DNA from 3 places in the Enterobacter sp. N5-15 genome. Region 2 is predicted to be linked to each of the others. Evidence: predicted binding sites of a transcription regulator. Region 2 holds the regulator's gene; each other region holds the start of a gene.
What was found. Region 2 encodes PurR, which represses purine synthesis genes. Its sites were predicted from a motif close to CANGCAAACGTTTGCNTG; they were not measured.

Region 1 (10,554 bases), 420 kb from region 2:
TTCCCAAAAATACATATTTAGTTACACATAATTTCTTTTAGTTACTTAATCTCGAGAATTGTAGCACTTTCAGGCTAGCGAAACGCTTCGCCGAATGGAAAGATGCCTGTCAGATACATAAAGACACCAAACTCTCATCAATAGTTCCGGAAATATTTATTGACAGAATTTATTGACGGCAGTGGCGAGTGTCATAAAAAAACCAATGAGGGTAATAAATAATGATGAAGCGCAATATTCTGGCAGTGGTAATCCCTGCCCTGCTGGTAGCCGGTGCAGCTAACGCTGCAGAAATCTATAACAAGAACGGCAACAAACTGGACTTCTACGGTAAAGTTGTGGGTGAACACGGCTTCACCACTTCTGGCGAACATAAAAACGCTGACTCCTCTTACGGCCAGATCGGCTTTAAAGGCGAAACTCAGATCAATGATCAACTGATCGGTTACGGTCAGTGGGAATACCGTGCGAAAGCTGGTGCAGCCGAAGGCGACCAGACTAACGTAACTCGTCTGGCATTCGCGGGTATCAAAGTTTCTGAAGCAGGTTCTCTGGACTACGGTCGTAACTACGGTATCGTTTACGACGTAGAATCCTACACGGATATGGCTCCGTCCTTCTCTGGCGAAACCTGGGGTGGCGGCTATGTTGATAACTACATGACCAGCCGTTCTACTGGCCTGCTGACCTACCGTAACAACAACTTCTTCGGTCTGGTTGATGGTCTGAACTTTGGCGTTCAGTACCAGGGTAAAAACGAACGTAGCGATCTGCGTAAAGCGAACGGTGACGGCGTTGGTCTGTCCCTGGGCTACGAGTTCGGCGAAGGGTTCGGTCTGATCGGTGCATACAGCACTGCAAACCGTACTCTGGATCAAAAAGCAGATGGTAAAGGCGATAAAGCTGAGTCCTGGGCAGTTGGCGCGAAATATGACGCGAACAATATCTACCTGGCGACCGTTTACGCTGAAACCCGCAACATGAGCATCCTGGGCGATAGCACAGAGACTGTGTACGACGTTGCTAACAAGACCCAGAACTTCGAAGTTATCGCACAGTACCAGTTCGACTTCGGTCTGCGTCCTTCCGTTTCCTACGTTCAGTCCAAAGGTAAAGACCTGAACGGCATCGGCGACCGTGACCTGGCGAAATACATCACCACTGGTGCGACTTACTACTTCAACAAGAACTTCAACGTGTACGGTGACTACCGCTTCAACCTGCTGGACGACAAAGATGCGTCCACCAGCTGGGTTGGCTCTGACAACCAGGCTACCGTTGGCGTAACCTACCAGTTCTAATCAGTACACCACTTTGTTATATGATTAATGAACAGGGCTTCGGCCCTGTTTTTTTATGCGTGACAGAAAATAATGGCGACTTTTGAAAAGCCGCACGCTTTTCGTCGCAAACGGTTGGCATTTTGTAAATCTACCGTTAACCTGATAGCGGATTTCACTTCTGTAATCACAATGGAACTTCGTCATGTTTGAGAACATTACCGCCGCTCCTGCCGACCCTATTCTGGGCCTGGCCGATCTGTTTCGTGCCGACGACCGCCCTGGCAAAATCAACCTGGGTATTGGTGTATATAAAGATGAAACCGGCAAAACTCCGGTACTGACCAGCGTTAAGAAAGCTGAGCAGTATCTGCTGGAAAACGAAACCACCAAAAACTACCTCGGTATTGATGGTATCCCTGAATTTGGTCGCTGCACCCAGGAGCTGCTGTTCGGTAAAGGCAGCGCAATTGTGAGTGGCAAACGTGCCCGTACAGCACAGACCCCAGGCGGTACCGGTGCGCTGCGCGTGGCGGCGGATTTCCTGGCGAAAAACACCTCTGTTAAGCGCGTATGGGTAAGCAACCCAAGCTGGCCGAACCACAAGAGCGTGTTTAACTCTGCGGGTCTGGAAGTGCGAGAATATGCCTACTACGACGCGGCAAACCACTCTCTCGACTTTGACGGCCTGCTGGCGAGCCTGAGCGAAGCGCAGGCAGGTGACGTGGTGCTGTTCCACGGTTGCTGCCACAACCCAACCGGTATCGACCCGACGCTTGAGCAGTGGGAGCACCTGGCGAAGCTGTCCGTAGAAAAAGGCTGGCTGCCGCTGTTTGACTTTGCCTACCAGGGCTTCGCCCGTGGTCTGGAAGAAGATGCCGAAGGCCTGCGCGCGTTCGCAGCCGTGCATCAGGAGCTGATTGTCGCAAGCTCTTATTCCAAGAACTTCGGTCTGTACAATGAGCGCGTAGGTGCCTGTACGCTGGTTGCAGCTAACGAAGAGACCGTCGATCGTGCGTTCAGCCAGATGAAATCGGTTATCCGCGCTAACTACTCTAACCCACCGGCACACGGTGCGTCTGTTGTTGCCACCATCCTGAGCAACGATGCGCTGCGCGCTATCTGGGAACAAGAGCTGAACGATATGCGCCAGCGCATTCAGCGCATGCGCCTGCTGTTTGTGAACACCCTGGCTGAAAAAGGCGCGGACCGCGACTTCAGCTTTATCATCAAACAGAACGGCATGTTCTCGTTCAGCGGCCTGACCAAAGAGCAGGTTCTGCGTCTGCGTGAAGAGTTTGGCGTGTACGCCGTAGCGTCTGGCCGTGTGAACGTTGCAGGCATGACGCCTGACAACATGGCGCCACTGTGCGAAGCGATTGTCGCCGTACTGTAATTTGCGCCCATAAAAAAAGCCTGCGTTATGCAGGCTTTTTTTTATTGGTTACCAGACAGGCATTTCATCCTGAAGGAACGGGTTATGGAGCCGTTCATAGCCCAGCGTCGACATCGGACCGTGTCCAGGGATAAACGTAACGTCATCACCCAGCGGCAATAACTTTTGTTTAATCGACTGAATCAGCTGCCCGTGGTCGCCGCGCGGAAAATCGCTGCGTCCTACGCCACCTTTGAAGATCACATCGCCGGAAATCAGCAGACGGGACTGGCCATCAAAGAAGACGATATGGCCTGGCGTATGCCCAGGACAATGCAACACCTGTAAAGTCACATTCCCTACGTTAACGCGCTCTCCCTCATTTAGCCAGCGATCGGGCGTCAGGGGCTGACACTCATCAAGGCCAAACATGCGGCTTTGGGCGGGTAACCCCTGCAGCCAGAACTCATCTTCTTTTTCCGGGCCGATCACCGGCACACCGTAGTGTTCAGCCAGTTCAGCGGCAGCACCTACATGGTCAAGATGACCATGCGTGAGCAAAATCTGCATCAGCGTGACGCCGCTTGCTGCGACTTCCTGCTTGATTTTCTCAGCGTCACCGCCGGGATCGACAAGCGCGGCCAGTTTAGTCTGTTCGCACCAGATCAATGAACAATTCTGGGAGAACGCGGTAACCGGAATAATACGATAGTTCATACTGCTCCTGTGTTTCGTTATTACCAGTGCCGAACCGGACCGGTATCAATATGCACAAAGTTGCTGCTGGGGTAATATCCTACACCACCTGCGCGCATAGATAACGCGGCTTTGCGAATATTGGCTAACGAAACGCCTTCAATATGGAAATCCATTGCCTGTCCCTTCGTGTGATAGCTTTTTTTCGCTACCCCGCGGCTGTGGGCGCGCAGTTCATTGTTGGTATCAATCGAGCGATAGCCAGAGATGAGCTGAACCGGCTTGCTGGTGCCCAGCAGGCCCTGAAGGCGGAAAATCTGATCAAACAGTCCTGGATCGATGGCTTTTATTTTATTCGCGCGGAAATCACGGAAAAAATGGTTAAGTCTTGCTAATTCATCCTGAATATAGCCTCTGCCATCGAAAAACTCCGCTTTTAGCGACTCACCGGTATGAAGATTGTTGAGCGTTAAAACTCGCGGACGAGGTGTCGAGAGGGTGGCAAATGCTGGCGTCGGCAGGATGGCCGCTGCGCCGAGCGCAACGCCACCTAACGCCAGCAGTTTGCGGCGATTAGCGTCAAATTTGTCCATGATAATCAGGTCTACAGGTAAAAGAAATCGTAATATGCTTAGCGCACGAAGGGCACCATAACTGGCAAAACCAGGTACGTCAAGGCGCCCAACCCCAGTGAATATGCGGCTTGCAGCGATATAGCCCCCTATTCACCATAACTTACGACAATCATTTTTCCCGAACTACTTCATTTACCTGATTAATTGTTCCGCTTTTGGCAAAATTTGTGCGCCGGATCGCGCGGTGAGATCATAATTGTAAATATCTGTACGATACTGAGTACGCCCGTCTTCGCCCACAAACGCCGTCAGATAGTAAAGATTGACCGGAATATTGTGGCGAATATTAACATAACGCGTATCCCCCTGTTTCAGGGCATCCGAGATGCGCGTATCGTTCCAGCCCGCATCCTGCAGCAGCATATTGGCCAGCTCCGAGGCTTTGTTCACGCGCACGCAGCCAGAACTCAGCGCGCGAGTATCTTTCTGGAACAGGTTGTGGTTCGGCGTATCGTGCAGATAGATAGCTTCTGAACTCGGCATATTGAATTTGTAGCGCCCTAAAGAGTTGTGCGCCCCAGGAGCCTGCTGGAAACGGAACGGCAGATTCGACGCTGTGATCGTCGACCAGTCGACCATATAAGGATCGATGGCCTCTTTACTGTTCCATCCACGCATCACCGTATAGCCATGACGCTCCAGATAACCCGGATCGTTCCAGACCTTCGGCAGAATGTCTTTACGCGCCAGGGTCGGCGGTACGTTCCACGGCGGGTTAACCACCACGTTATTCAGCGCACTGCTCATCATCGGTGTTTTACGATCCGGACGCCCGACAATCACGCGCGACGCCAGCTTTTCGCTACCATCCTGATAATAGACCAGGGAATACGCCGGGATGTTAACCATAATCCCGGTAGAGAGCGTTCCCGGCAGCAAGCGCAAACGCTGGATATTGAGCGCCAGCACTCCTGCCCGCTGCGCAGGCGATACGTTCAGCCAGTCGCGCGTCGTCTGGCCAATGACGCCATCGGCCCCTAGCCCCTGAGCGGCCTGGAATTGCTTAACGGCCGCAACCAGCTCGCGATCGTAAGCCGCAGGTTTGCTGCTCAGGACATCGGCTTTCTTCTCTTTCACGGGAGCTGACGGGCTGACGGCGACGCTTTGTGGATCATCACCCGGAAGTGCAATCTTTGGCCCGCCTTCCAGAATACCGGATCGCACCAGGATCTCGCGCAGGGCGGGCACATCGCTGCTCCACTGCCCCGGACGCAGCGTCGCGGTACCGCGCATTTGCGGCCATGGACGCGAGTCCCCCACCAGCGCGAGGAGCGACTGGTGCAGAGTGGCATATTGTGGATGCGCCGGTGCGAGGCTGGCGATAAAGCGCGGCAGTTCGCCGTTATCCAGCGCTAACTGCCATTGGTTAATCACCGACAGCGCCGGCGTCGCCAGCTTGTACGGCTTATCGCTGTAGAGCCAACGGCTGCCATTGACCGGAATACCCGCCACGAACTGCAGGTAGCCCATCATGGCATCGGAAAGAACCACGTCCCGCGCCTGCCCGGTGACGGCAGGATCGGTTAACAGCTCAACCCACTTTGTAAACTGCGGCTGAAATCCTGCAATCGCGACCTCCGCCAGCTGCTGCTGGAAGGCGCGCACCGCATCGCGGTTTTCCCACATCGGTTTCATATCGCGGGCAGCATAGAGGAGCGTGAGCTGATTGATATAGACAGGCGTGTAGCCTGACGGCAGCTCCGACTGCAGCTGCTGACTGAGCGATTCGGCGTCGATGCCTTCCGGCAGCGGTTTAATACCGGCCATGATAGCCGTTGCCGGAGACTGGTCCAGCGGCTGGGACAACGACGTTGGCTGCGCGCCTGTCGTTGCCGAGCTGTCAGTCGGCACAATTTCAGGCTCGTCGGCCTGGGCGGTTAACAGCGGAGCAAACATCACTGCCAGGCATAAACTCAGCGCAGACAGCTGACGACCACATTCTTTCTTAAGCAACATCCCTTGCCCCCTGTTTTCACGACATGCCCATCACGTTGGGGCTTTCTTTCATTATAGGTAGACGGCTAAGCTGTTGCCTTACCTTATGTAAAGAAGTTTAAAGATAACGCAGCCCTAAGCACAAGTTAAGTTTAAAAAAAAAGCGGCGCCAGTGCGCCGCTTCGGGTCAGAAGACGCGTCAGGAAGCGTCCGCCGTGGTTTCCGGCAATGACTCCGGCGGCTGCGGCGCAAAGCCACGCAGCCCCACAACGTGAACGTGTTCGCTGTTCTGGAACACTTTACGCACCAGTTTGTAGGTAGTGCCCTTCTCGGGGCTGATGTTCTCCGGCGCCGCGATAATGAGCTGCATATCGAGACGTTCGCAAAGCTCGAAAAGCGTGGCAATTGAGCGGGCATCAAGACGCGCCGCCTCATCCAGGAACAGCAGTCGGCATGGCGAGATGTCTTTGCCGCGCAGGCGGCGCGCTTCATCTTCCCAGCTCTGTACGACCATCACCAGAATTGACATCCCGGTGCCGATCGCTTCACCGGTAGAGAGCGCCCCGGATTCCGCACGCAGCCAGCCGTCGGAGCCACGGTTTACCTCAACTTCCATTTCCAGGTAGTTACGGTAGTCCAGCAGCTCTTCACCGATGGTTTGCGGCGTACGTTGCCCCATATCAATCTGCGGGTTCAGGCGCTGATACAGCTTCGCCAGCGCTTCGGAGAAGGTCAGACGATTGCTGTTGAACAGATCCTGGTGCTGCTCGTGCTGCTCAGACAGCACTTCCAGCAGCGTCGCGTGGGCTTCACGCACGTTGACGTTGAGGCGCACGCTGTTCACCTGGCCAAACGACACGCTCTGCAGACCCTGGTTCAGCTGGCGAATACGGTTCTGTTCGCGCTGAATGGTTTTACGAATGATGTTCGCCACGCTGCGGGAGCTGATCGCCAGCTTCTGCTCGCGGGAGGTCAGCTCTTCCGTCAGGCGACCCAGCTCGATTTCCATCTGTTCGATGGCTTCAACCGGATCGTCGGTACGGATGATGTCCTGACGAATACGCTCGCGCAGGTGCTGGTAAACCGCCACGAAGAACTGGATTTTACGTTCCGGACGTTTGGGATCTTCCGACATACGCAGCACGTCGCGCAGGTGTTCGTTATCCGCTACCGCCAGACGCAGCGCACCCAACGCCTTATCCGACATGGAACGCAGCTCATCGGCAGAGAGGTACGCCAGCTCGCGACGGTGCAGACGACGCTCAACGTTATTGTCTTTCACCATGCGCATCACCGCGCACCAGCCCGCCTTGGCGGTCACGACCTGCTCGCGCATCTCAAAGTAGTCGCGCTCCAGCTTGCGCAGGCGACGGGTCAGGTTATCCATTTCCGCTTCGCAGAAGGTCAGCGCTTTTTCCAGCTGATTACGACGCGCGCGGTTATTGCTGAGCTGAGAATGCAGCTCGTCACGACGAATACGCGCGCGCTCTTCAGCCCCGCTGTCGGCACGCACGCCGATGTCCTGAAGCTCTTTCTGCAGATCGTTTAACAGCTCTTTCTTGGTATCAAAGGAGCTTTTCAGCGAGGCCAGCACCTGGTTGTACTGGTTCAGTTGAGCGGAGTGGCTGCGCATTGCTTCGCGGGCGCGAGTACGTTCCGCTTCCGCCTGCTCAAGGCGCTGACGCAGTTTTTCGTTCAGGTCGCTGTTACCGCTCAGCATTTCAGCCGAATCGGAGTAGCCAAAGTGGGCCCGACGCTGCACCACTTCCGTCAGGGCAAACGCCTGCTGACGCGCTTCGCGCTGCACCTGCTGCGACCAGGCATAATCTTCTTTTAACTGCTCGAACTGTTCCGGGTCGCTCTGCAGTACAGACACGACGGGCTCCAGCTTCGCCAGCTGATTGCCGTGCTGCTGAACGAAACGCGCGGCTTCCTGCGCTTCATCCAGACGCTCCTGGATTTCATCCACACGGTCAGCCAGCGTGTCGTCCGCCAGCAGGTTCAGGCGCGGCAGAATGCGGTTAAGGGCAGCGACGCCCTCTTTCGCCTGTTCAAACTGAACGCGACTCTGCTGGTTATCACTTTCATGGCTGGCAATGGCACGTTCCAGCTCGCCGCGACGGGTATTGAGCTTGCGGATTTCGGCTTCCGGATCCGCGTCAAACGCCACGGCGAGATGGCTGCCGATAAAGCGGCTGAACGCCTGGTGCAGACGCTGGGTTTTCTGCACGTCAAACGACAGGGTCGCAAAACGTTCAGACAGCGTCTCACGCTCGGCGTGCAGACTCTCGATGCGGCTTTCGCGCGCGGCGCGGCCAAACAGCGGTAGCTCAGGGAAGCGGGAATAACGCCACTGACGGTCGGCGATTTTCACCACGACCGCTTTTTCCAGCTCGTCGACGCTGAATACGCTGTCATCGAACGACTGCGGATCCCCTTCGATCAGGTAGAGATCTTCCGGACAATCTTCCAGTCCGGCAAGCTGTTCAGAAATCAGCGACAGATCCGGGACCACGATCGCGTTGCGGGATGGACCGTACAGCGCGGAGAAGTACGGGGCATCGTCAAGGCCAACGTCGTCATAAATCTCGGACAGCAGCACGCCGCCAAAACGCTCGGCTAGCGCATTCAGGCGCGGATCTTCTGACCCGCCCGGCTGGCTTAGGCGCTCAATTTCTTCATCGACGTCGCGCTTGCGGGCGCCCACTTCGTCACGCTCAACAATGGCTTCGCGCTCGCGCTCCAGCAGCTGCTGCAGGTATTCGGTCACTTCCTGGCCGGATTCGAACTGCTCGCCGCACTGCTCGCTGAGCTGATTCAGGCTGCTTTGCGCCGCCAGCCAGACCGGCGCTCGCTGCAGGAGCGTCTTCGAACGGGACTGAATCTGCTCCAGTTCCTGACGCAGCGTCATACGCTGTTCGCTGGCGTTTGATACGGTATCGGACAGGGCCGCAATACGCGCTTCCAGCTCCTGATGCAGGGCCTCAAGCTCGTCGAAATCGTAATTTTTTCCCTGACGCTTGCAGAATTCCGCCAGCAGACGCTCGGCTTCCTGCTGCTCGCGCAGGCGCTGCTCCAGCTCGTTCAGACGCATACGCAGCGGCTGTACCTGCTCGGCCAGATGGCGCTGGTTCACACCGTCGCGCAGCAGTTCACGGGCAACGTCCCAGGCTTCGCTACGCGCCAGCGGGCCGTTAATTGCGACCACCAGCTGATAAGCCTGCTCAAACTGGCTGTGCGCCGTTTGCGCGACGCTCATTTTCTGTTCGAGGGAGAGCAGTTTCTCGGTGGCTTCCTGCTCTTTGGCCTGGAAGGTATCCAGCCACTCGTCGGCGCTGTCCGGCGTCAGGTCAGGCAGATGGCACAGCTCTTTCGCACGCTGTAATGCCTGCAATGCCTGGGTGTACTGAATCGCTCGCGTTTGCTGCACGTCAAGTGCCTGCTGGTAATCAGCAAGCTGGCTTTTCAGCTCATCCACTTCCAGCTCGGCCGCTTCGGCGCGGGCTTCGTTCTCTTCCTGCATGTCGGCGGCTTCGGCCACCACTTCATTCTGCTCTTCGAGACGAATCTGCAGTTCATCGAGATCCGCTTCATAGCGCTCGATTTTTTCCTGCTGACGCAGCGCGGTCTGCACCAGGTTCAGGTGATCGCTGGCGGCCTGGTAATCGGCTTCCAGGTCGCCTTCAGCACCGTTGTGCTCGCCCAGCTCGCGCGCCATTTCGACGTGCTTGTACTGCTCGGCCACCAGCTGTTTACGGGAGGTAAACAGCTCGCGACGGTATTCTAATGCCTGATCGAGATGCACCCGGCGCTCGTTGGCGTGGCGCATGTAGTCCGCCGCCACGTAGTTGGTGGCTTCGCTGATCAGGTGTTTAAACAGGTCGCGGTCAGACTGGGTAACGCGAATCGCTTCCAGCGTCATGCGGTTTTCGCGCAGCGCCGCTTCCATATCCTGGAAGGCCTTACGCACGCCGCTGTTTTCCGGCAGCAGGTAGTCGCGCAGGGAGCGGGTAATCGCGCTGGAGATACCGCCGTACAGAGACGCTTCGATCAGGCGGTAGTATTTGCTACGGTCTGATGCCGTGCGCAGACGACGCGCCACCACGCCCAGATCGAACATCAGCGAGTGGTAGTCGGTAATGGAGTTGAACTGCTTGAACTGCACGCCTTCGATGGCTTCGAGCTTGTCCTTCAGCTCCTGCAGCGTCAGCACGCGCGCCTGACGTTCGTTCAGGGTTTCCGTCAGCAGCGACGTCGGCTGCACGGAGGTTGGCAGACCCTGGATCGCAAACGGTTTGATATCCACTTTACGGTCGCGGCCGGCGACCTGCTGCAGGCGCACGCCCACCACCACGCGCTGATGACGGGAGTTAATGACGTCCAGAACCGAATAACAGACGCCGGCCTTCAGCTTACCGTGCAGACCTTTATCGCGGGAGCCGCTTGTTGCCCCCGCTTCGGTGGTGTTACGGAAATGGAGCAGCGTCAGATCGGGGATCAGCGCCGTAACAAAGGCCGCCATGGTGGTGGATTTACCCGCACCGTTACCGCCGGAGAGCGTCGTGACCAGCTCATCCAGATCGAACGTTCGGGCAAAGAAGCCGTTCCAGTTAATCAGCGTCAGTGAGCGAAA
Region 2 (10,554 bases):
TCAGGGCGCAACATGCGCCCGTTGTTTTACTGCATCACCCTGCAAAATTTGCCATAATGCGCTCTGCTTTTTCCCCTTGTAAGAGACCCTGATGTCCGATAACGCTCAATTTAGCGGTCTGTGCGACCGTTTTCGTGGTTTTTATCCCGTTGTCATTGATGTAGAAACAGCCGGATTTAACGCTAAAACCGATGCGCTGCTCGAAATTGCCGCCATCACGCTGAAGATGGATGAACAGGGCTGGCTTATCCCGGACACCACGCTGCATTTCCACGTTGAACCTTTCGAAGGGGCAAACTTACAGCCGGAAGCGCTGGCGTTCAACGGTATCGATCCGCATAACCCGCTGCGTGGTGCAGTGAGTGAATATGATGCGCTGCACGCCATTTTTAAAATGGTGCGTAAAGGCATGAAAGAGAGTAACTGCAGCCGCGCCATCATGGTGGCCCATAACGCCACCTTCGATCATAGCTTTACCATGGCCGCCGCCGAGCGCGCCGCGCTCAAACGCAACCCCTTCCATCCTTTTGTGACCTTCGATACCGCCGCACTGAGCGGCCTGGCCCTGGGGCAAACGGTGTTATCAAAGGCCTGCATCACGGCCGGGATTGAGTTTGACGGCACGCAGGCACATTCCGCTTTATACGACACGGAGCGCACCGCAGAGCTGTTCTGTGAGATCGTCAACCGCTGGAAGCGTCTGGGCGGCTGGCCGCTGCCGATGGGTGATGAGGCCGAGCGCCAATCGTAGGTCGGGTAAGCGCAGCGCCACCCGACAAAAAAAAAGCGACCACATAGCGGGTCGCTTTTTTATTTGCGCAGAAAATTACTCTGCGTCCGGCTCTTCAGTTTTGTACTTCGCCGCCGTCTCTTTGATCAGCTGCTGCAGTTCGCCGCGCTGATACATTTCAATCAGGATATCGCAGCCGCCAACCAGTTCACCGTCAACCCACAGCTGTGGGAAAGTCGGCCAGTTAGCATACTTTGGCAGCTCAGCGCGGATGTCCGGGTTCTGCAGGATATCAACGTAAGCAAAACGCTCACCACAGGCTGACAGCGCCTGAACCGCTTGTGCGGAGAAGCCGCAGCTTGGCAGCTTCGGAGAACCTTTCATATACAGCAGAATCGGGTTTTCAGCGATCTGGCGCTGGATTTTTTCAATAGTGGTGCTCATGTCTTGCTTCCTTTAACTTCTGTTACGGCATTCGTCTGACATTGTAGCGGGTCAGACTGGCATCGGAAAATAACATTTTTGTCACGTTTATACATTCTACCCCGAGTCACGAAAAGTTGCATTGCAAATGGTGTTTACCCCTGCGGCGGTCAGGGTTTTGCTTAGGGAGTGGGCAAATGTGCGACAGAACGATGAATTTTTTTGCACTTGCTAACGAAACACGATTGTAGATTGAAAAATGCTATTAACTTTCTGGGTTTTTATAGATTAGAATCGACGGGCTTTGTAAATCACACGCGGGTATTATTGATGACCTGCATTAATCAGGGGACTGCCCAGTGGCGCGGATAAATAAAATCTCGATCACGCTCTGTGCTTTACTGTTTACTTCACTCACTTTCACGCCAGTGGCAAACGCCTCTCAGCAGGCGCGGCATTCTGCTGTACAAAAAAACCATCTGGTGAAAGCCACAGAACGTAAGAAAAAAACCACCGCTAAGAACGACAAGAAAAAAACACCGGCTCAAACGAAACAGACCGCTTCCAGCAAGACGAAAACAAAACCTTCCCGCACTGCCCACTCCGCCAAAAGTAAAGCTTCGCAAACCGCCGCTAACCTCGTTACTGAAAAATGCATCACGCGTAAAGGCCACAAGGCGAAATGCACGAAGGTCACGAAAATAGCGGAAGTGCATAAAGTGCGTGTACAGAAAGCGCAAAAAACCGCGATGAACAAACTGATGGGGCAGATTGGCAAACCTTATCACTGGGGTGGCAGCTCGCCGCGTACCGGGTTTGACTGCAGCGGCCTCGTCTATTACGCCTATAAAGATCTGGTCAAATTCCGCATTCCTCGTACCGCCAATGAGATGTACCACCTGCGCGATGCCTCTCCGGTTGACCGCGGTGAGCTGGAAAACGGCGATCTGGTGTTCTTCCGCACCCAGGGTCGCGGTACGGCTGACCACGTCGGCGTCTATGTCGGCAACGGGAAATTCATCCAGTCTCCGCGTAGCGGCCAGGATATTCAGATCACCTCTCTCAGTGAAGACTACTGGCTACGCCACTACGTCGGCGCGCGTCGCGTGATGACGCCGAAAACCATTCGCTAACCCCTGCCCTGCCACATCCGTGGCGGGGTAAGTTCCTCTTTTGCATACCCTTTCAATTTGCTATCCTGTCCTTGTTGTCTGTGTGGTTATTGGCAACGCAAAATACAATAAGGAGAGAAGCAATGTCGTTCGAATTACCTGCACTACCGTATGCAAAAGACGCCCTGGCACCGCACATTTCGGCGGAAACCCTGGAATACCATTACGGCAAGCATCACCAGACGTACGTCACCAACCTGAACAATCTGATCAAGGGCACCGATTTTGAAGGCAAAACGCTGGAAGAGATCGTCCGCAGCTCAGAGGGTGGCGTATTTAACAACGCGGCTCAGGTGTGGAACCACACCTTCTACTGGCACTGCCTGGCGCCGAATGCCGGCGGTGAACCTGCCGGTGAACTGGCTACCGCTATCAATGCCGCATTTGGCAGCTTCGCGGATTTCAAAGCGAAATTTACCGATGCAGCCATCAAGAACTTCGGTTCTGGCTGGACGTGGCTGGTTAAAGAGGCGGATGGCAAACTGGCTATCGTTTCCACCTCTAACGCGGGCACCCCGCTGACCACCAGCGCTAAGCCGCTGATGACCGTAGACGTATGGGAACACGCTTACTACATTGATTACCGCAACGCGCGCCCGAACTACCTGGAGCACTTCTGGGCACTGGTTAACTGGGACTTTGTCGCGAAGAACTTCGCCGCGTAAGAGACACGCAGAAGGGTTCGCCCTTCTGCGTTTTTGGTTTATTCCGCAGCGCAGGCTGCTTCAGGCTGTTTACGACCCGACATCATCACCAGCAGCAGGCCGAGCGCGGCAATAATCGCCCCCATCACCGGCACAAAGCTGTACCCCAGTCCCCCCGAAATCACGGCCCCACCGGCCGCCGCACCGAGCGCATTACCCAGGTTGAAGGCACCGATGTTGACCGAAGATGAGAGGCCCGGCGCTTCATGGGCGACGCGCATCACGCGCATCTGCAGCGGCGGCACCACGGCGAAAGTGGCAGCTCCCCAGACGACCATCGCGATCGCGGCCCCAAACTCATTACGCGCCAGCCACGGAATGGCAATCATGATGACAATCAGCAGGGTTAAGAAGCCCTTCAGCGTCCCGCTCACGGAACGGTCGGCAAATTTCCCACCGAGATAGTTACCGATCGAGAAGCCTACGCCAATCAGCACCAGCATCGCGGTCACGAAGAGAGGCGTTGCGTGGGTGATGTCATGCAAGACCGGTGAAATATAGGTGTAGAGGGTAAACATCGCCCCTGCCCCCAGCACGGTGGTGAGCAGCGCGGAGAGCACCTGCGGGCGCATCAGCACCGACAGCTCTCTGCGCACGTCAGGACGTTCCCCCGCGCTGCCTTTCGGCAAGGAGAAGAACAGCGCCACCATCGCAACCACGCCCAGCCCGGCAGTCGCCAGGAAAGACATACGCCAGCCGATCGCTTCCCCCAGCCAGGTTGCCGCAGGCACCCCGCCGATGTTGGCAATCGTTAGCCCCATAAACATGGTTGCCACAGCGCTCGCCTGCTTATGTTTTGGCACCACGCTGGCAGCAACGACCGACCCCAGCCCAAAGAACGCGCCGTGGTTAAGGCTGGTCAGAATGCGTGAGAGCATCAATGTGGTGTAGTCCGGCGCAATGGCCGAAAGCACGTTGCCCAGGGTGAAAATCGCCATCAGGAAAATCAGCGCATTGCGGCGCGCGCGGTGCGAAAGTAGAAGCGTCATCAGCGGCGCTCCTACCATCACGCCGATGGCGTAGGCGCTGATTAACATGCCAGCCGCAGGGATCGAGACGTCTACGCCCCGGGCAATAACGGGCAGTAACCCCATCGGGGAGAATTCAGTGGTGCCAATCCCAAAAGCGCCAATCGCCAGGGCCAGCAGGGGAAAATTGATTTTCATGCGTCAACTCCGGATGCCGTGTCATGTGGTGACACAGAACAAAGAAGCGGAAAGCATGACATCAATCACAAAAAATGAGAAGTTAACAAAATGGCAAAAGATTTTTGCCAGAGAAGTAACAATCCGGGGAGTCGGGAGGGAGAAGGCTCTCCCTCCGCGTAAATCAGTGCAGCGCAGCCGTCAGACCGGCCGCGACAATCAGAGCCAGCACAACAACGGTGGTGAACAGCGAAAACTTAAGATCGGAACTCATCAATTTTTCTCCTTTTAATCCCCACACGAAAAGTGAGCTTGCTCATTTTTGCACAGATTACGTCAAAAATCTTCCTGGATTTATACTGATAACCACTTTACCTCTTCCCCTTTTCATCAAGATAGGACAAAATTCCACGCTAAATTTATTAGCGTACCGGCCATTGACCCCCTCCTGACGTCCCGTGTCGTTTTCCCGGCGTGCCGCAATTCAACATTGCGAGATAAGGGTGAGAGAAGGCAAACGTTTACCTTCAAGTTTTTCAGGAGTTTAGGATATGGTCTGGAGTGACATTTAATGGCAACAATTAAAGACGTAGCAAAACGCGCAAACGTTTCCACTACAACCGTATCACATGTAATTAACAAAACCCGCTTCGTGGCGGAAGAGACGCGCAATGCCGTCTGGGCAGCGATCAAAGAGCTGCACTATTCGCCAAGCGCGGTTGCGCGTAGCCTCAAGGTTAATCACACCAAGTCTATTGGATTGCTGGCGACCAGCAGTGAAGCGGCCTATTTTGCCGAGATCATTGAAGCGGTTGAAAAAAACTGCTTCCAGAAAGGCTATACCCTGATTCTGGGCAACGCGTGGAACAGCATTGAAAAACAGCGCGCCTACCTGTCGATGATGGCGCAAAAGCGCGTTGATGGCCTGCTGGTGATGTGTTCCGAGTACCCGGAATCCGTGCTGTCGATGCTGGAAGAGTATCGCCACATTCCCATGGTGGTCATGGACTGGGGCGAAGCGCGCGCGGATTTCACCGATTCCGTTATCGATAACGCCTTTGAAGGCGGCTATATGGCCGGTCGTTATCTGATCGAACGCGGTCACCGCGAGATTGGCGTGATCCCCGGTCCGCTGGAGCGCAACACCGGCGCGGGCCGTCTGGCCGGTTTTATGAAAGCGATGGAAGAAGCGCTGATCAACGTGCCGGAAAACTGGATTGTGCAGGGTGACTTTGAGCCGGAATCGGGCTACCGCGCGATGCAGCAGATTGTCTCCCAGCCGCACCGTCCGACCGCCGTTTTCTGCGGGGGCGACATCATGGCGATGGGCGCGCTCTGTGCTGCCGACGAGCTGGGCCTGCGAGTCCCGCAGGATATTTCTGTGATCGGGTATGACAACGTGCGTAACGCGCGTTTCTTCACGCCAGCGCTGACCACCATTCACCAGCCGAAAGATTCGCTGGGCGAAACGGCCTTCAATATGCTGATGGACAGGATCGTCAACAAGCGTGAAGAGTCGCAGTCCATTGAAGTTCACCCGCGTCTTATCGAACGCCGTTCCGTTGCGGACGGTCCGTTCCGCGACTACCGTCGTTAATCGCTTTACGGGGCCAGCTATGCTGGCTCCCGTAACCATTCCCGGTTTAGCGTTTCGCTATCTCCCAGATAATCCAGCAGCCAGGCCATCGCAGGCGAGACATCATTTTGCTGCCAGGTGAGGCAGCAGGCCGCATCCGGGAACGGATTCTCCAGCGTCAGCTCAACCCACTCTCCGGTATCGATGCGCGGACGCGCGAAATGAACGGGCACCATTGCGACGCACAGTCCGGCGCTGAGGCACGTCGCCGACGATTCCCAGTCGGGGGCCACCACCCGCCGCTGGTTGTCCAGAAGCCAGGTGATACGCTTGGGCAATGAACGGGACGTATCCTCCAGCACCAGCGACGGCCAGTTGCGCAGCGTATCATCGCTCAGCGGCCCTTCCATCGCCGCCAGCGGATGATCGCTTGCCACCACGCACTTCCAGCTCAGCATCCCCATATCGCGAAAGGCGTAACGCCCCCCGACCGGGATCGCCTGCGTGGCCCCAATCGCCATCTCTGCCCTGCCGTCAGCCAGCGCATCCCAGACGCCGTTGAACACCTCCTGCGAGACCCGCAGTTCGACATCCGAAAAATGACGATAGAAGTCGACGATCATCTGCCGGGTGCGTTCCGGCTTAACGATGTTATCCACCGCGATGGAAAGATGTCCCCGCCAGCCGTTAGCGATCTGCTGACACTGTTCGCGGGTGATCTGCATTTTTTTGATAACAGAACGCCCTTCCTTCAAAAACCATGCGCCTGCGGGCGTTAATTCCACATCACGATGCCGCCGTTCAAACAGCGGAACCGCCAGCCACTCCTCCAGCTGACGCACCGTATAGCTGATTGCCGAAGGGACGCGGTGCAGCTCCTGCGCCGCACCGCTAAAGCTACCGTTACGCGCAACAGCATCGACCACTTCAAGAGAATAATCTGACCACATTTTCTGCCTGCAAAAAATTTGAATGCACCCGCCAAATATTAGCGTTTCACAAGCGGCTTTGCACTCCCTACACTCAGCGCCACTGTATACCTGCCTCCTCAGGAGAATAAAATAATGCAACTCAGGAACGGTTTTTTAGTCTGGCTCGGCGGCTTAAGCGTGCTGGGCTTTTTGGCCACCGATATGTACCTGCCGGCGTTTGCCGCCATGCAGGAAGATTTGCACACCCCGGCTGCCGCCATCAGCGCCAGCCTGAGTTTATTCCTCGCCGGTTTTGCCTTCGCACAGCTTCTCTGGGGACCGCTTTCGGACCGCTTTGGTCGTAAACCGGTACTGCTGCTGGGCCTGGCCATTTTTGCCGTGGGCTGCCTGGGGATGTTATGGGTACGCGATGCCACCTGGCTGCTGGTGCTGCGTTTTATTCAGGCCGTGGGCGTCTGTGCCGCGGCCGTGACCTGGCAGGCTCTGGTCACCGACTATTACCCGGCTAACCGCACTAACCGTATTTTCGCCACCATTATGCCGCTGGTGGGTCTCTCACCTGCCCTCGCTCCCCTGCTGGGCAGCTGGATCCTCGCGCATTTCGACTGGCAGGCCATCTTCGCCACGCTGTTTGCCATTACCCTGGTACTGATGCTGCCGGCGTTCGCCCTCAAGCCCGCGCATAAAAAAGAAGCGCATGCTGACGCGAAGCCGATTACCTTCACGTCCCTGTTCAGCACCAAAGCGTATCGCGGTAATGTCCTGATCTATGCCGCCTGCTCGGCCAGCTTCTTCGCATGGCTCACCGGTTCGCCGTTCATTCTGCATGATATGGGCTACAGCCCGGCAGCCATCGGCCTGAGCTATGTTCCGCAGACTATCGCGTTCCTGGTGGGCGGGTACGGCTGCCGCGCGGCGCTGCAGAAGTGGGAAGGTCAGCAGATGCTGCCATGGCTGCTGGTGCTGTATGCGCTGAGCGTCATCGGGACCTGGGCCGTTGGCTTTATTCCGGGTGCCGGTCTGGCTGAAATTTTGATCCCATTCTGCGTGATGGCCGTCGCGAACGGGGCGATTTACCCGATTGTCGTGGCCCAGGCGCTGCGTCCGTTCCCGCATGCGACGGGCCGCGCCGCCGCGCTGCAGAACACCCTGCAGCTGGGGCTGTGCTTCCTGGCAAGCCTGGTGGTCTCGGCGCTGATTGCCACGCCGCTCCTGACCACCACCAGCGTAATGCTGGTCACGGTTGCGCTGGCGGTGATGGGCTATCGCATGCAGGCAGCCGCGCAGCGCGAGCAGGACAACCGCACTCAGGTTGAAACGTCGCATGCATAATCGCGCCGGAAATCATGTTAATTTTCAGTGATTAGGTTGCTAACAATTTTCTATTGAATCACCAAATTTTGAGGCCTATACTAAATTTGGTTCGATTAAATACGATAAATATTAAGTGTTAACGGGAGCCGGAGCGCTCCCGTTTTACCATGGAAGGCATTTCGGCAAGGGTTATCTCCCTTCCTCTGTTCTACGTCGGATATTAGCCTCGCGGTATTTACCGTGAGATTTCTCACAAACCAAAAAAAGCGTCTACGCTGTTTTAAGGTTCTGATCACAGTAGGGTGATGGAGAAGCTATGAGTTCATCGTGTATAGAAGAAGTCAGCGTTCCGGACGATAACTGGTCCCGGATCGTCAGTGAACTGTTAGGTCGAGCAGGCATCACTATCAATGGATCATCGCCATCCGATCCTCAGGTTAAACATCCCGACTTTTTTAAACGCGTGCTGCGGGAGGGATCGTTAGGCCTGGGAGAAAGCTATATGGACGGCTGGTGGGAGTGCGAACGTCTGGATACCTTTTTCGCCAGCGTGCTGCGTGCCGGTCTTGAAAATCAACTCCCTCGCAATCTGAAAGACACCCTGCGCGTCGCATCTACCCGACTGTTCAATCTGCAAAGTAAAAAACGCGCGTGGATCGTTGGCAAAGAACACTACGATCTTGGCAACGACCTGTTCAGCCGTATGCTGGACCCTTTCATGCAGTACTCCTGCGCCTACTGGAAAGAGGCGTCGACGCTTGAAGAGGCCCAGCAGGCCAAGCTGCGTCTGATTAGCGAGAAGCTGCAGCTGCAGCCCGGTATGCGCGTGCTGGATATCGGCTGCGGCTGGGGCGGGCTGGCGTATTTTATGGCGAAGCACTATGGCGTCAGCGTCGTCGGCGTGACGATTTCAGCGGAACAGCAAAAAATGGCGCGAGAGCGCTGCCAGGGTCTCGATGTCGATATCCGGCTGCAGGATTACCGTGACCTGAACGAACAGTTTGACCGGATCGTTTCCGTCGGCATGTTTGAGCACGTCGGGCCGAAAAACTACGATACCTATTTTGAGGTGGTGGATCGTAATCTCAAACCGGACGGCATCTTCCTGCTGCACACCATCGGCTCTAAGCGGACCGACAATAACGTTGACCCGTGGATCAACAAATACATCTTTCCGAATGGCTGTTTACCGTCCGTTCGCCAGATTGCCAACGCCAGTGAACCCCATTTCGTGATGGAAGACTGGCATAACTTTGGCGCGGATTACGACACCACGTTGATGGCATGGCATGCGCGTTTTCAGGAGACCTGGCCTGAGATTGCGGACAACTATTCTGAACGATTCAAGCGGATGTTTAGCTATTATCTGAATGCCTGCGCGGGGGCGTTTCGCGCACGGGATATTCAGCTCTGGCAGGTAGTATTCAGCCGTGGGATTGAACACGGACTCCGTGTCGCACGCTAAAAAATAACCCCGGAAGCCCGGGGTTATTTTTTTATTCTTCTTCTGCGGCGGTCTTTATTATTGCCGCTTCTTTTGCGGCCAGCACGCGCTCAACCGTATCCACCACCGCCTGGGTTTGCGGATCGATTTCGATATTCACGCGGTGCCCCAGTTTTTTCGCACCCAGCGTGGTGCGCTGCAGCGTTTCAGGAATTAAATGCACGCAAAAACGCGTTGGCGTTACTTCACCCACCGTCAGGCTAATCCCATCAATGCCAATAAATCCTTTATAGAGGATGTATTTCATTAATGAAGGATCCTGCATTTTAAACCAGATTTGACGGTTATTTTCCGAGGTCACGATTTTCGCTACTTCAGCGGTGGTCATGATGTGCCCGGACATCAGGTGGCCGCCAATCTCATCGCTGAACTTCGCCGCACGCTCAACGTTGACGGTATCTCCCACCGCCAGCTCGCCCAGGTTGGTGATGCGCAGCGTCTCTTTCATTAAATCAAAGCTGATCTGGTTGCCGTTAATTTCGGTAACGGTCAGGCAGCAGCCGTTATGGGCAATCGACGCGCCGGTTTCAATGCCCTCAAGCATATATTCCGGCAGCTCAACAACATGAGTACGGAAATTAGGTTTTTCATCAATGGACACCACTTTGGCGGTGCCCTGCACAATACCAGTAAACATGCTTACAACTCCTGTTTTTTCCGGACGGTGGTGACACCGTTTAATCCCACCACAATAACAGTTGGAAAAACAGGTTGCCAGCGGAGCGCATTTTCTGGCGATTTTTTCACTAGATAAATAGCTAAAGCCCGCTACAATAGCTGGCACCCCCCTGCATTTTCTTCTTGCTGCCCGTTTCGGCGGCTTTTTTAGTCTCTCAAATAACTACAAAATAAAGGTGTTCACGTGCAGAAGTACATGAATGAAGCGCGCCAGTTATTGGCACTGGCTATACCAGTGATCGTCGCGCAAGTGGCCCAGACCGCAATGGGATTTGTGGATACGGTAATGGCAGGTGGCTACAGCGCCACCGATATGGCGGCCGTTGCTATCGGCACGTCAATCTGGCTTCCGGCCATCCTGTTCGGCCACGGTCTG
Region 3 (10,554 bases), 1.6 Mb from region 2:
GGCGGTGAAATCCGTGACGAAGGTGCGACCGGTCGTGGCGCTAAACCTAAAGCGGGTCTGGTCGGTTTCTCCGTTTCCAACCTGCGTATCCCGGGCTTTGAACAGCCGTGGGAAGAAGATTTCGGCAAGCCAGAGCGCATTGTGACTGCCCTGGATATCATGACCGAAGGCCCGCTGGGCGGCGCGGCGTTTAACAACGAGTTTGGCCGTCCGGCGCTGAACGGTTACTTCCGTACCTATGAAGAGAAGGTGGACAGCCACAACGGCGAAGAGCTGCGCGGCTACCACAAGCCGATCATGCTGGCGGGCGGGATCGGCAACATCCGTGCCGATCACGTGCAGAAAGGCGAGATCGTCGTTGGCGCGAAGCTGATCGTGCTCGGCGGCCCGGCGATGAACATCGGTCTGGGCGGCGGAGCGGCCTCTTCTATGGCCTCCGGCCAGTCTGACGCGGATCTCGACTTCGCCTCCGTGCAGCGTGACAACCCTGAGATGGAGCGTCGCTGCCAGGAAGTGATCGACCGCTGCTGGCAGCTGGGCGATGCCAACCCGATCCTCTTCATCCACGACGTGGGCGCGGGCGGTTTGTCCAACGCCATGCCGGAGCTGGTGAGCGACGGCGGCCGCGGTGGTCGTTTCAACCTGCGCGATATCCTGAGCGATGAGCCGGGCATGAGCCCGCTGGAAATCTGGTGTAACGAATCCCAGGAGCGCTACGTGCTGGCGGTTGCTGCGGATCAGCTGCCGCTGTTTGACGAGCTGTGCCGCCGCGAGCGTGCGCCGTATGCCGTCATCGGTGAAGCGACCGAAGAGCAGCATCTGAGCCTGAGTGACACCCACTTTGACAACCAGCCGATCGATCTGCCGCTCGACGTTCTGCTCGGTAAAACGCCGAAGATGACCCGCGACGTAACGACCCGCAAAGCGGCGGGCAAAGCGCTGGATCGCCAGGGCATTACCGTTACCGACGCGGTTAACCGCGTGCTGCACCTGCCTGCCGTGGCGGAGAAAACCTTCCTCGTGACCATCGGCGACCGCACCGTGACCGGTATGGTATCGCGCGACCAGATGGTCGGCCCGTGGCAGATCCCGGTTGCTAACTGCGCCGTGACCACCGCGAGCCTCGACAGCTACTACGGCGAAGCGATGGCTCTCGGCGAACGCACCCCGGTGGCGCTGCTGGACTTCGCGGCCTCTGCCCGTCTGGCCGTCGGTGAAGCGCTGACCAACATCGCCGCGACGCAGATTGGCGATATCAAACGCATTAAGCTCTCCGCAAACTGGATGGCCGCAGCCGGTCACCCTGGCGAAGATGCTGGCCTGTATGAAGCCGTGAAAGCGGTGGGCGAGGAGCTGTGTCCTGCCCTCGGCCTGACCATTCCGGTGGGCAAAGACTCCATGTCGATGAAAACCCGCTGGCAGGAAGGCAGCGAGCAGCGCGAGATGACCTCTCCGCTGTCGCTGGTGATCACCGCGTTTGCCCGCGTGGAAGACGTGCGCCACACCGTTACGCCGCAGCTTGCGACCGAAGACAACGCCCTGCTGCTGATTGACCTGGGTAAAGGCCACAACGCGCTGGGTGCCACCGCGCTGGCGCAGGTTTACCGCCAGCTCGGCGACAAGCCAGCCGACGTTCGCGACGTTGCCCAGCTTAAAGGCTTCTACGATGCCATCCAGGCGCTGGTGGCGCAGCGTAAGCTGCTGGCCTACCACGACCGTTCCGACGGCGGCCTGCTGGTGACCCTGGCAGAGATGGCCTTCACCGGCCACTGCGGCGTGGAAGCGAACATTGCCACGCTTGGCGAAGACCGTCTGGCGGCGCTGTTCAACGAAGAGCTGGGTGCCGTGATTCAGGTACGTGCGGCGGATCGCGACGCGGTTGAAGCCATTCTGGCGAAGCACGGTCTGGCAGACTGCGTGCACTATCTGGGTAAAGCCGTTCAGGGCGACCGCTTCGTCATTGAAGCAGACGGTCACGCCGTGTTCAGCGAAAGCCGCACCACGCTGCGCATGTGGTGGGCGGAAACCACCTGGCAGATGCAGCGCCTGCGTGATAACCCGGAATGCGCCGACCAGGAACACAACGCCAAGGCTAACGACAACGATCCAGGCCTGAACGTGAAGCTCTCCTTCGACATCAACGAAGACATTGCCGCGCCGTACATTGCGACCGGCGCGCGTCCGAAAGTGGCGGTGCTGCGCGAGCAGGGCGTTAACTCCCACGTTGAGATGGCGGCTGCCTTCCACCGCGCGGGCTTTGACGCTATCGACGTCCACATGAGCGACCTGCTGGCCGGGCGTACCGGTCTGGAAGATTTCCAGGCGCTGGTGGCGTGCGGCGGCTTCTCCTACGGCGACGTGCTGGGCGCGGGCGAAGGCTGGGCGAAGTCCATCCTGTTCAACAGCCGCGTGCGCGACGAGTTCGAAACCTTCTTCCACCGTCCGCAGACCCTGGCGCTGGGCGTGTGTAACGGCTGTCAGATGATGTCTAACCTGCGCGAGCTGATCCCGGGCAGCGAAGCCTGGCCGCGCTTTGTGCGCAACCAGTCTGACCGCTTCGAAGCGCGCTTCAGCCTGGTGGAAGTGACCCAAAGCCCGTCTCTGCTGCTGCAGGGGATGGTCGGTTCACAGATGCCAATCGCCGTTTCCCACGGTGAAGGTCAGGTAGAAGTGCGTGATGCTGCGCATCTGGCTCAGCTGGAGAGCAAAGGCCTGGTGGCGCTGCGCTTTGTCGATAACTTCGGCAAGGTGACAGAAACCTACCCGGCTAACCCGAACGGCTCCGCCAACGGTATTACGGCAGTGACCAGCGAAAGCGGTCGTGCGACCATCATGATGCCGCACCCGGAACGCGTGTTCCGTACCGTGAGCAACTCCTGGCACCCGGAAAGCTGGGGCGAGGACAGCCCGTGGATGCGTATCTTCCGCAACGCGCGTAAGCAGCTGGGTTAAGTTTTAGCACCCTAACCCTTGTAGGCCCGGTAAGCGTAAGCGCACCGGGCTTTTTTATGCGTGTCGCAAAACTGCGACAAAGAGGGTATGCGACTGTCTCTAAATGGAGACACTTAACTCATTGATTTATATATGGCAGTAAAGGTTCCCGTTAAGGTGTTGCTTAATAGCGACACTTAGCCTGGAAATCATTCAACCGATAATTAACCGGTTAAACGAGTAAAAATCATATATTTCAATGTGTTAATATTTTGTTTTGCATTCTGGCACGGGTGTTGCATAATATTAACCAGTGGCTCATTCACCTTCTTATGTCAGCCCCTTCGGGACGCGCTACATAAACTTCGAATGACGCACAAAAAGGTGCCTGCCGTCCAACTACTGATCATAGCGATGCTTTATCAGGCCAGGGCGAAACGTCGAGTTAGGCACCGCCTCATTCCATGACAAAGCCGGGTTTTTACCCGGCTTTGTTGTATCTGAAGGGCAGACTCAGTTACGCTCTGCGTAAACCCCCATTAAGAGAGTAATGCGTTGAAACGCTGGCCCGTTTTCCCCCGTTCCCTGCGGCAGCTCGTCATGATGGCCTTCCTGCTGATCCTGCTGCCGCTGCTGATCCTTGCCTGGCAGGCGTGGCAAAGTCTGAACGCGCTGAGCGCGCAGGCGGCTTTGACCAACCGCACGACGCTCATCGACGCCAGGCGCAGTGAAGCGATGACCAACGCCGCGCTGGAGATGGAGCGTAGCTATCGTCAGTATTGCGTGCTTGACGATCGGACGCTGGAAAAGGTTTATCAGAGTCAGCGTAAACGCTACAGCGAAATGCTGGACGCTCACGCGGGGGTTTTGCCTGACGACAAGCTCTATCAGGCGTTACGTCAGGATTTGAACGATCTTGCGCAGCTGCAGTGCAGCAACAGCGGCCCGGATGCCGCCGCCGCCGCGCGTCTTGAAGCTTTTGCCAGCGCCAACACCGAGATGGTGCAGTCAACGCGCACGGTGATTTTCTCTCGCGGCCAGCAGCTCCAGCAGGAGATTGCCGAGCGCGGCCAGTTCTTCGGCTGGCAGGCGCTGGTGCTTTTCCTGGTGAGTCTTGGGCTGGTACTGCTCTTTACCCGCATGATCATCGGCCCGGTGAAGGGCATTCAGCGTATGATCAACCGCCTGGGAGAGGGAAAATCGCTCGGGGATACGGTCGCTTTTAAAGGCCCTCGCGAGCTGCGATCCGTCGGCCAGCGCATTATCTGGCTGTCCGAGCGCCTGGCGTGGCTCGAATCTCAGCGCCATCAGTTTCTGCGCCATATCTCTCATGAGCTTAAAACGCCGCTGGCCAGCATGCGTGAAGGAACGGAGCTGCTGGCGGACGAAGTGGCCGGGCCCCTTACGCCAGAACAGAAAGAAATTGTCGAGATCCTGGATAACAGCAGCCGTAATCTGCAAAAGCTAATTGAGCAACTGCTGGACTACAACCGCAAGCTGGCAGACGGGGCGGTCGTACTGGAAAACGTTGCGATTGAGCCGCTGGTGGATATGGTGATCTCCGCCCATAGCTTGCCAGCAAGAGCTAAAATGATGCATACCGGCGTCGAGCTGAATGCGCCTGCGTGCCTGGCTGAGCCCATGCTGCTGATGAGCGTTCTGGATAATCTTTACTCCAATGCGGTGCACTATGGTACTGAATCCGGTAACATTTATATCCGAAGTAATACGAATGGTTCACGGGTGTTTATTGACGTCGCAAACACCGGCACCCCGATCCCCGATGACGAAAAAATCATGATCTTCGAACCCTTTTTCCAGGGGAGTCATCAGCGGAAAGGCGCGGTTAAAGGAAGCGGGCTGGGCTTGAGCATCGCCCGGGACTGCATACGACGCATGCAGGGTGAGCTAAACATTGCCGCGGACGAACGTTCAGATGTTTGCTTCCGTATCGAACTGCCCCTGAGCCGGAAAAATCAATAAAATGAATCTATGTCTGGTGAGTATGTCACACGTCTTTTTCCGCGCCGTACGCGCGGTGTTTTCCTGCAACACGCTTCGCCTGAGCCTGCCCTGTTTATTTCTGGCTGGGTGTGTTTCCCATACGCCACAAAGTGCCATTAGCGATAAACAAGAAGATAAATGGCCCGATAACCAACTGGCAGATTTCCTCTCAACCCGCTGTGAAGACATCTGGAACCTGTCAGGACATGACGTTGAAAGCAACCCGCTGTTCTGGCTGCGTGGAATAGACTGCGCCCAGCGTCTTGCGCCGGTAGACGCCCGTTCGAAGGCGGCGATGCTGGATGACGACACCTGGCAGGACGCGTTCAAGCGTGGGATTTTACTCGCAGATGCGAAAATCACCCCCGTTGAACGCCGCGTCAATGTGACCCGACTGGACACGTTTGTGGTCAATCTTCCGGTACAGGTACGCCCGGTATACCAGCTCTGGCGCGATGGGCAGACATTACAGCTTCAGCTGTCTGAAGAGCGCTCCCGCTACAGCAAGCTGCAACAGTCAACCGACAGCGAGCTTGATACGCTGCGTCAACAGCAGCAACATTTACGTACGCAACTGGATACCACGACGCGTAAGCTGGAGAATCTGACCGATATCGAAAGGCAGCTTTCGTCGCGTAAATATCAGCCGGGGAGTTCATCCGCGGCACCGGATAGCGATACGCCGAAACAAGAGGATGTGAAGCATGACGAGCCGTAAACCTGCCCATCTGTTACTGGTGGATGACGATCCCGGGCTGCTAAAGCTGCTGGGCATGCGTCTGGTGAGTGAAGGCTACAGCGTCGTGACCGCTGAAAGCGGGCTGGAGGGGCTGAAGATCCTCGGCCGCGAGAAAATCGATCTGGTGATAAGCGACCTGCGGATGGACGAAATGGATGGCCTGCAGCTGTTTGCGGAGATCCAGAAGCAGCAGCCGGGTATGCCCGTGATTATCCTGACGGCGCACGGGTCGATCCCGGATGCGGTTGCCGCGACGCAGCAGGGGGTATTCAGCTTCCTGACCAAGCCGGTGGACAAAGACGCGCTCTATAAGGCCATCGACAGCGCGCTGGAACATGCCGCCCCGTCGGGGGATGAAGCATGGCGAGAGTCCATCGTCACCCGCAGCCCCATTATGCTGCGTCTGCTTGAACAGGCCCGGATGGTGGCGCAGTCCGACGTCAGCGTGCTCATCAACGGCCAGAGCGGAACCGGGAAAGAGATCCTGGCGCAGGCAATCCATAACGCCAGCCCGCGCAGTAAAAACGCCTTTATCGCCATTAACTGCGGCGCGCTTCCGGAACAGCTGCTTGAATCTGAACTGTTTGGTCACGCCCGCGGCGCATTCACCGGCGCGGTGAGCAGCCGGGAAGGGCTGTTCCAGGCAGCAGAAGGTGGCACGCTGTTCCTGGACGAGATTGGCGACATGCCCGCGCCGCTGCAGGTCAAACTGCTGCGCGTGCTGCAGGAGCGAAAAGTTCGCCCGCTGGGCAGCAACCGCGACATTGATATTAATGTGCGAATTATTTCCGCCACCCACCGCGATCTGCCAAAAGTGATGGCCCGCAACGAGTTTCGCGAAGATCTCTACTACCGCCTGAACGTGGTGAACCTGAAGATCCCGGCGCTGGCGGAACGGGCGGAAGACATTCCGCTGCTGGCGAACCACCTTTTGCGCCAGGCGGCCGATCGCCATAAACCGTTCGTCCGCGCGTTTTCCACCGACGCGATGAAGCGGCTGATGGCCGCAGGCTGGCCGGGCAACGTGCGTCAGCTGGTGAACGTGATTGAGCAGTGCGTGGCGCTGACCTCGTCACCGGTGATCAGCGATGCGCTGGTGGAGCAGGCGCTGGAGGGGGAAAACACGGCCCTGCCGACGTTTGCCGAAGCGCGGAATCAGTTTGAGCTCAACTATCTGCGCAAGCTATTGCAGATCACCAAAGGCAACGTGACCCACGCGGCGCGCATGGCCGGACGCAATCGCACCGAGTTCTACAAGCTGCTGTCGCGCCACGAGCTGGAAGCAAACGATTTTAAAGAGTAATGCCGTATGGTACTGTGAGCAATCGATTACGAGGCAGCTTACAGGCAAGAGTTTAAGGACCCACCATGAAAAAGATTGATGCGATTATTAAACCTTTCAAACTGGATGATGTGCGTGAAGCGCTGGCGGAAGTCGGCATCACCGGGATGACCGTGACGGAAGTGAAAGGTTTTGGTCGTCAGAAGGGCCACACCGAGCTTTACCGTGGCGCAGAGTACATGGTCGACTTTCTGCCGAAAGTAAAAATTGAAATCGTGGTCAGCGACGATATCGTCGATACCTGCGTGGATACCATAATCCGCACCGCGCAGACGGGCAAAATCGGCGACGGTAAAATCTTCGTCTTTGACGTGGCGCGCGTGATCCGTATCCGTACCGGCGAAGAAGACGACGCCGCGATTTAACAATGCCAACGGTTTTGTAGGCCGGGTAAGGCGCAGCCGCCACCCGGCGAAAAAAAGCCCCTCGAACGAGGGGCTTTTTCATTACAGCACCTTATGCGGCCCGAAACATTCGTAATGAATATTGTCTTTGTTCACACCCAGCTCTACCAGCTGCTTCGCGGCATACTGCATGAACGCCACCGGTCCGCAGACGTAGAACTGCATGTCCGGCGCGCTAAACGCCCCTTCCATCTGGCTTAAATTCATCAGGCCTTCGCTGTCAAACAGTGCGGCTGCGCGGTCTGCATCCGTCGGCAGGCGATACCAGGCGTGCGCGGTGAAGCGCGGCAGGGACGCCCCGAGCGTTTTCACTTCATCCGCAAAGGCGTGCACGTCGCCGTTTTCCGCAGCGTGGAACCAGTTGACCTGCGCGCCGTGGTTTGCTTTCGCCAGCGTATCGAGCATCGCCAGCATTGGCGTTTGGCCGACGCCCGCAGAGATCAGCGTAACCGGGGTATTCGTTTCAACGGCCATAAAGAAATCGCCCGCCGGCGCGGCCAGATGGACCACGTCGCCCACGTTAGCTTCGTTGTGGAGCCAGTTGGAGACCTGACCGCCGTCCTCACGCTTCACGGCAATACGGTAGCCTTTGCCGTTTGGCTTGCGGGTAAGAGAATACTGGCGGATCTCCTGATGCGGGAAGCCTTCAGGCTTCAGCCACACGCCCAGATACTGGCCTGGCTGGTAATCGGCAACCGGCTGTCCGTCCACCGGCTCAAATTCAAAGCTGGTAATCAATGCGCTGCGCGGGGTTTTCTCGACGATGCGGAAGGCTCGCGTGCCTTCCCAGCCGCCGTTCTTGCTGGCGTTTTCGCTGTAGATCTGTGCTTCACGGTTGATAAACACGTTTGCCAGCACGCCGTAGGCTTTACCCCACGCGTCCAGCACCTCCTGACCCGGGCTGAACATCTCGTCCAGCGTCGCCAGCAGGTGGCCACCCACAATGTTGTACTGCTCGGGTTGAATCTGGAAGCTGGTGTGTTTCTGGGCGATTTTTTCCACCGCGGGCAGCAGCGCAGCCAGGTTTTCAATATTGCTGGCGTAGGCCGCGATGGCGTTGAACAGCGCTTCGCGCTGATCGCCGTTACGCTGGTTGCTCATGTTGAAAATTTCTTTGAGCTCCGGGTTGTGCGTGAACATGCGATCGTAGAAATGGGCGGTGAGTTTAGGGCCGGTTTCCACCAGCAGGGGAATGGTGGCTTTAACGGTAGCGATGGTTTGAGCGTCGAGCATGAGCGCATCCTTCTGATGTGACTTTAATAATGTATTTTAAATGCATCTTATAAAAAATACCCCTGCGTTGTAAATGGTTCTTTGCAAGATGAAAAATATGCATCACAAACCTGAAAAGAAATCCGCTGGAAATGACGAGAGCTTTATTCCTCAAACCCTTGCGTGGCGCGTAGGAAAACGTTTGCGTAAAATCGTTTGTCAAGACCTGTTATCACAGAACTAATCAGTTATACTGTTGCCCGTCGTCCAACAGGACTGCCTTTTCAGGCCAAAATTTACTTGTTAGCTGAGTCAGGAGATGCGGATGTTAAAGCGTGAAATGAACATTGCCGATTATGATGCCGAACTGTGGCAGGCTATGGAGCAGGAAAAAGTACGTCAGGAAGAGCACATCGAACTGATCGCCTCCGAAAACTACACCAGCCCGCGCGTCATGCAGGCGCAGGGTTCTCAGCTGACTAACAAATATGCTGAAGGTTACCCGGGCAAACGCTACTACGGCGGTTGCGAGTACGTTGATATCGTTGAGCAGCTGGCTATCGACCGTGCGAAAGAACTCTTTGGCGCTGACTACGCGAACGTGCAGCCGCACTCTGGCTCTCAGGCTAACTTCGCGGTCTACACCGCGCTGCTGCAGCCGGGCGATACCGTTCTGGGTATGAACCTGGCGCAGGGCGGCCACCTGACTCACGGCTCCCCGGTTAACTTCTCCGGCAAACTGTACAACATCATCCCTTACGGTATTGATGAGTCCGGTAAAATTGACTACGAAGACATGGCGAAGCAGGCTAAAGAGCACAAACCGAAGATGATCATCGGTGGCTTCTCCGCTTACTCCGGTATCGTTGACTGGGCAAAAATGCGTGAAATCGCGGACAGCATCGGTGCTTACCTGTTCGTCGACATGGCGCACGTTGCGGGCCTGATTGCCGCTGGCGTTTACCCGAACCCGGTTCCACACGCTCACGTTGTGACCACCACCACCCACAAAACCCTGGCGGGTCCGCGCGGTGGCCTGATCCTGGCGAAAGGCGGTGACGAAGAGCTGTACAAAAAACTGAACTCCGCCGTGTTCCCAAGCGCGCAGGGCGGCCCGCTGATGCACGTTATCGCGGCTAAAGCGGTAGCGCTGAAAGAAGCGATGGAGCCAGAGTTCAAGGTTTATCAGCAGCAGGTTGCTAAGAACGCCAAAGCGATGGTGGAAGTGTTCCTGAACCGTGGCTACAAAGTGGTATCCGGCGGTACCGAAAACCACCTGTTCCTGCTGGATCTGGTTGATAAGAACCTGACCGGTAAAGAAGCTGACGCTGCCCTGGGCCGCGCCAACATCACCGTGAATAAAAACAGCGTGCCAAACGATCCGAAGAGCCCGTTCGTGACCTCCGGTATCCGTATCGGTTCTCCGGCCGTGACTCGCCGCGGCTTTAAAGAAGCGGAAGTAAAAGAGCTGGCCGGCTGGATGTGTGACGTTCTGGACAACATCAATGACGAAGCGGTAATCGAGCGCGTCAAAGGTAAAGTTCTGGATATCTGCGCACGCTTCCCGGTATACGCATAATTCATCTGCTTTGCAGAAATAAAAAAGGCCGCGCATGCGGCCTTTTTTTATGGCTTAACGCCGGTCGAGGGAAATGGCCCCCGGTCCGACAATGGCCAGCAAAATAAAGGCGCCAGCAATGCTGATATTCTTGTAGAAGTTAATCATATTCGGCACGACCGCATCACCGGTCATATCCCAGTAGTGGTGTCCAATCACCGCCGTTCCGAGGGTATAGAATACAAACAGTACCGCGAGAGGGCGGGTGAAAAAGCCCAGCACGATCAGGATAGCGGCAGGCACTTCCATCACCACCGCAATAATGGCCGCCAGCATGGGCATCGGTGCACCCAGCGAGGTCATA

Region 1: a site for PurR is predicted at 1,405-1,422, ahead of AC2TE5_RS07485 (amino acid aminotransferase). Genes of this name have one in related genera too.
Region 3: a site for PurR is predicted at 8,824-8,841, ahead of glyA (serine hydroxymethyltransferase). Genes of this name have one in related genera too.

What each region holds. Positions count from the first base shown of each region.
Region 1 is NZ_CM170150.1:1,600,749-1,611,302, reverse strand. Features, by position in the region: gene AC2TE5_RS07490 (porin) at 222-1,301, shown strand; gene AC2TE5_RS07485 (amino acid aminotransferase) at 1,486-2,676, shown strand; gene AC2TE5_RS07480 (MBL fold metallo-hydrolase) at 2,725-3,372, opposite strand; gene mepK (peptidoglycan L,D-endopeptidase MepK) at 3,393-3,944, opposite strand; gene ldtD (L,D-transpeptidase) at 4,119-5,942, opposite strand; gene mukB (chromosome partition protein MukB) at 6,121-10,554, opposite strand, start outside.
Region 2 is NZ_CM170150.1:2,019,197-2,029,750, reverse strand. Features, by position in the region: gene rnt (ribonuclease T) at 92-751, shown strand; gene grxD (monothiol glutaredoxin 4) at 827-1,174, opposite strand; gene AC2TE5_RS09665 (C40 family peptidase) at 1,513-2,286, shown strand; gene sodB (superoxide dismutase [Fe]) at 2,409-2,990, shown strand; gene AC2TE5_RS09655 (MFS transporter) at 3,029-4,195, opposite strand; gene cydH (cytochrome bd-I oxidase subunit CydH) at 4,359-4,448, opposite strand; gene purR (HTH-type transcriptional repressor PurR) at 4,746-5,771, shown strand; gene punR (DNA-binding transcriptional activator PunR) at 5,789-6,700, opposite strand; gene punC (purine nucleoside transporter PunC) at 6,815-8,014, shown strand; gene cfa (cyclopropane fatty acyl phospholipid synthase) at 8,313-9,461, shown strand; gene AC2TE5_RS09625 (riboflavin synthase) at 9,493-10,137, opposite strand; gene mdtK (MdtK family multidrug efflux MATE transporter) at 10,363-10,554, shown strand, end outside.
Region 3 is NZ_CM170150.1:3,587,307-3,597,860, reverse strand. Features, by position in the region: gene purL (phosphoribosylformylglycinamidine synthase) at 1-2,952, shown strand, start outside; gene qseE (two component system sensor histidine kinase QseE/GlrK) at 3,487-4,914, shown strand; gene qseG (two-component system QseEF-associated lipoprotein QseG) at 4,916-5,653, shown strand; gene glrR (two-component system response regulator GlrR) at 5,640-6,977, shown strand; gene glnB (nitrogen regulatory protein P-II) at 7,043-7,381, shown strand; gene hmpA (NO-inducible flavohemoprotein) at 7,463-8,653, opposite strand; gene glyA (serine hydroxymethyltransferase) at 8,958-10,211, shown strand; gene AC2TE5_RS16910 (DoxX family protein) at 10,266-10,554, opposite strand, start outside.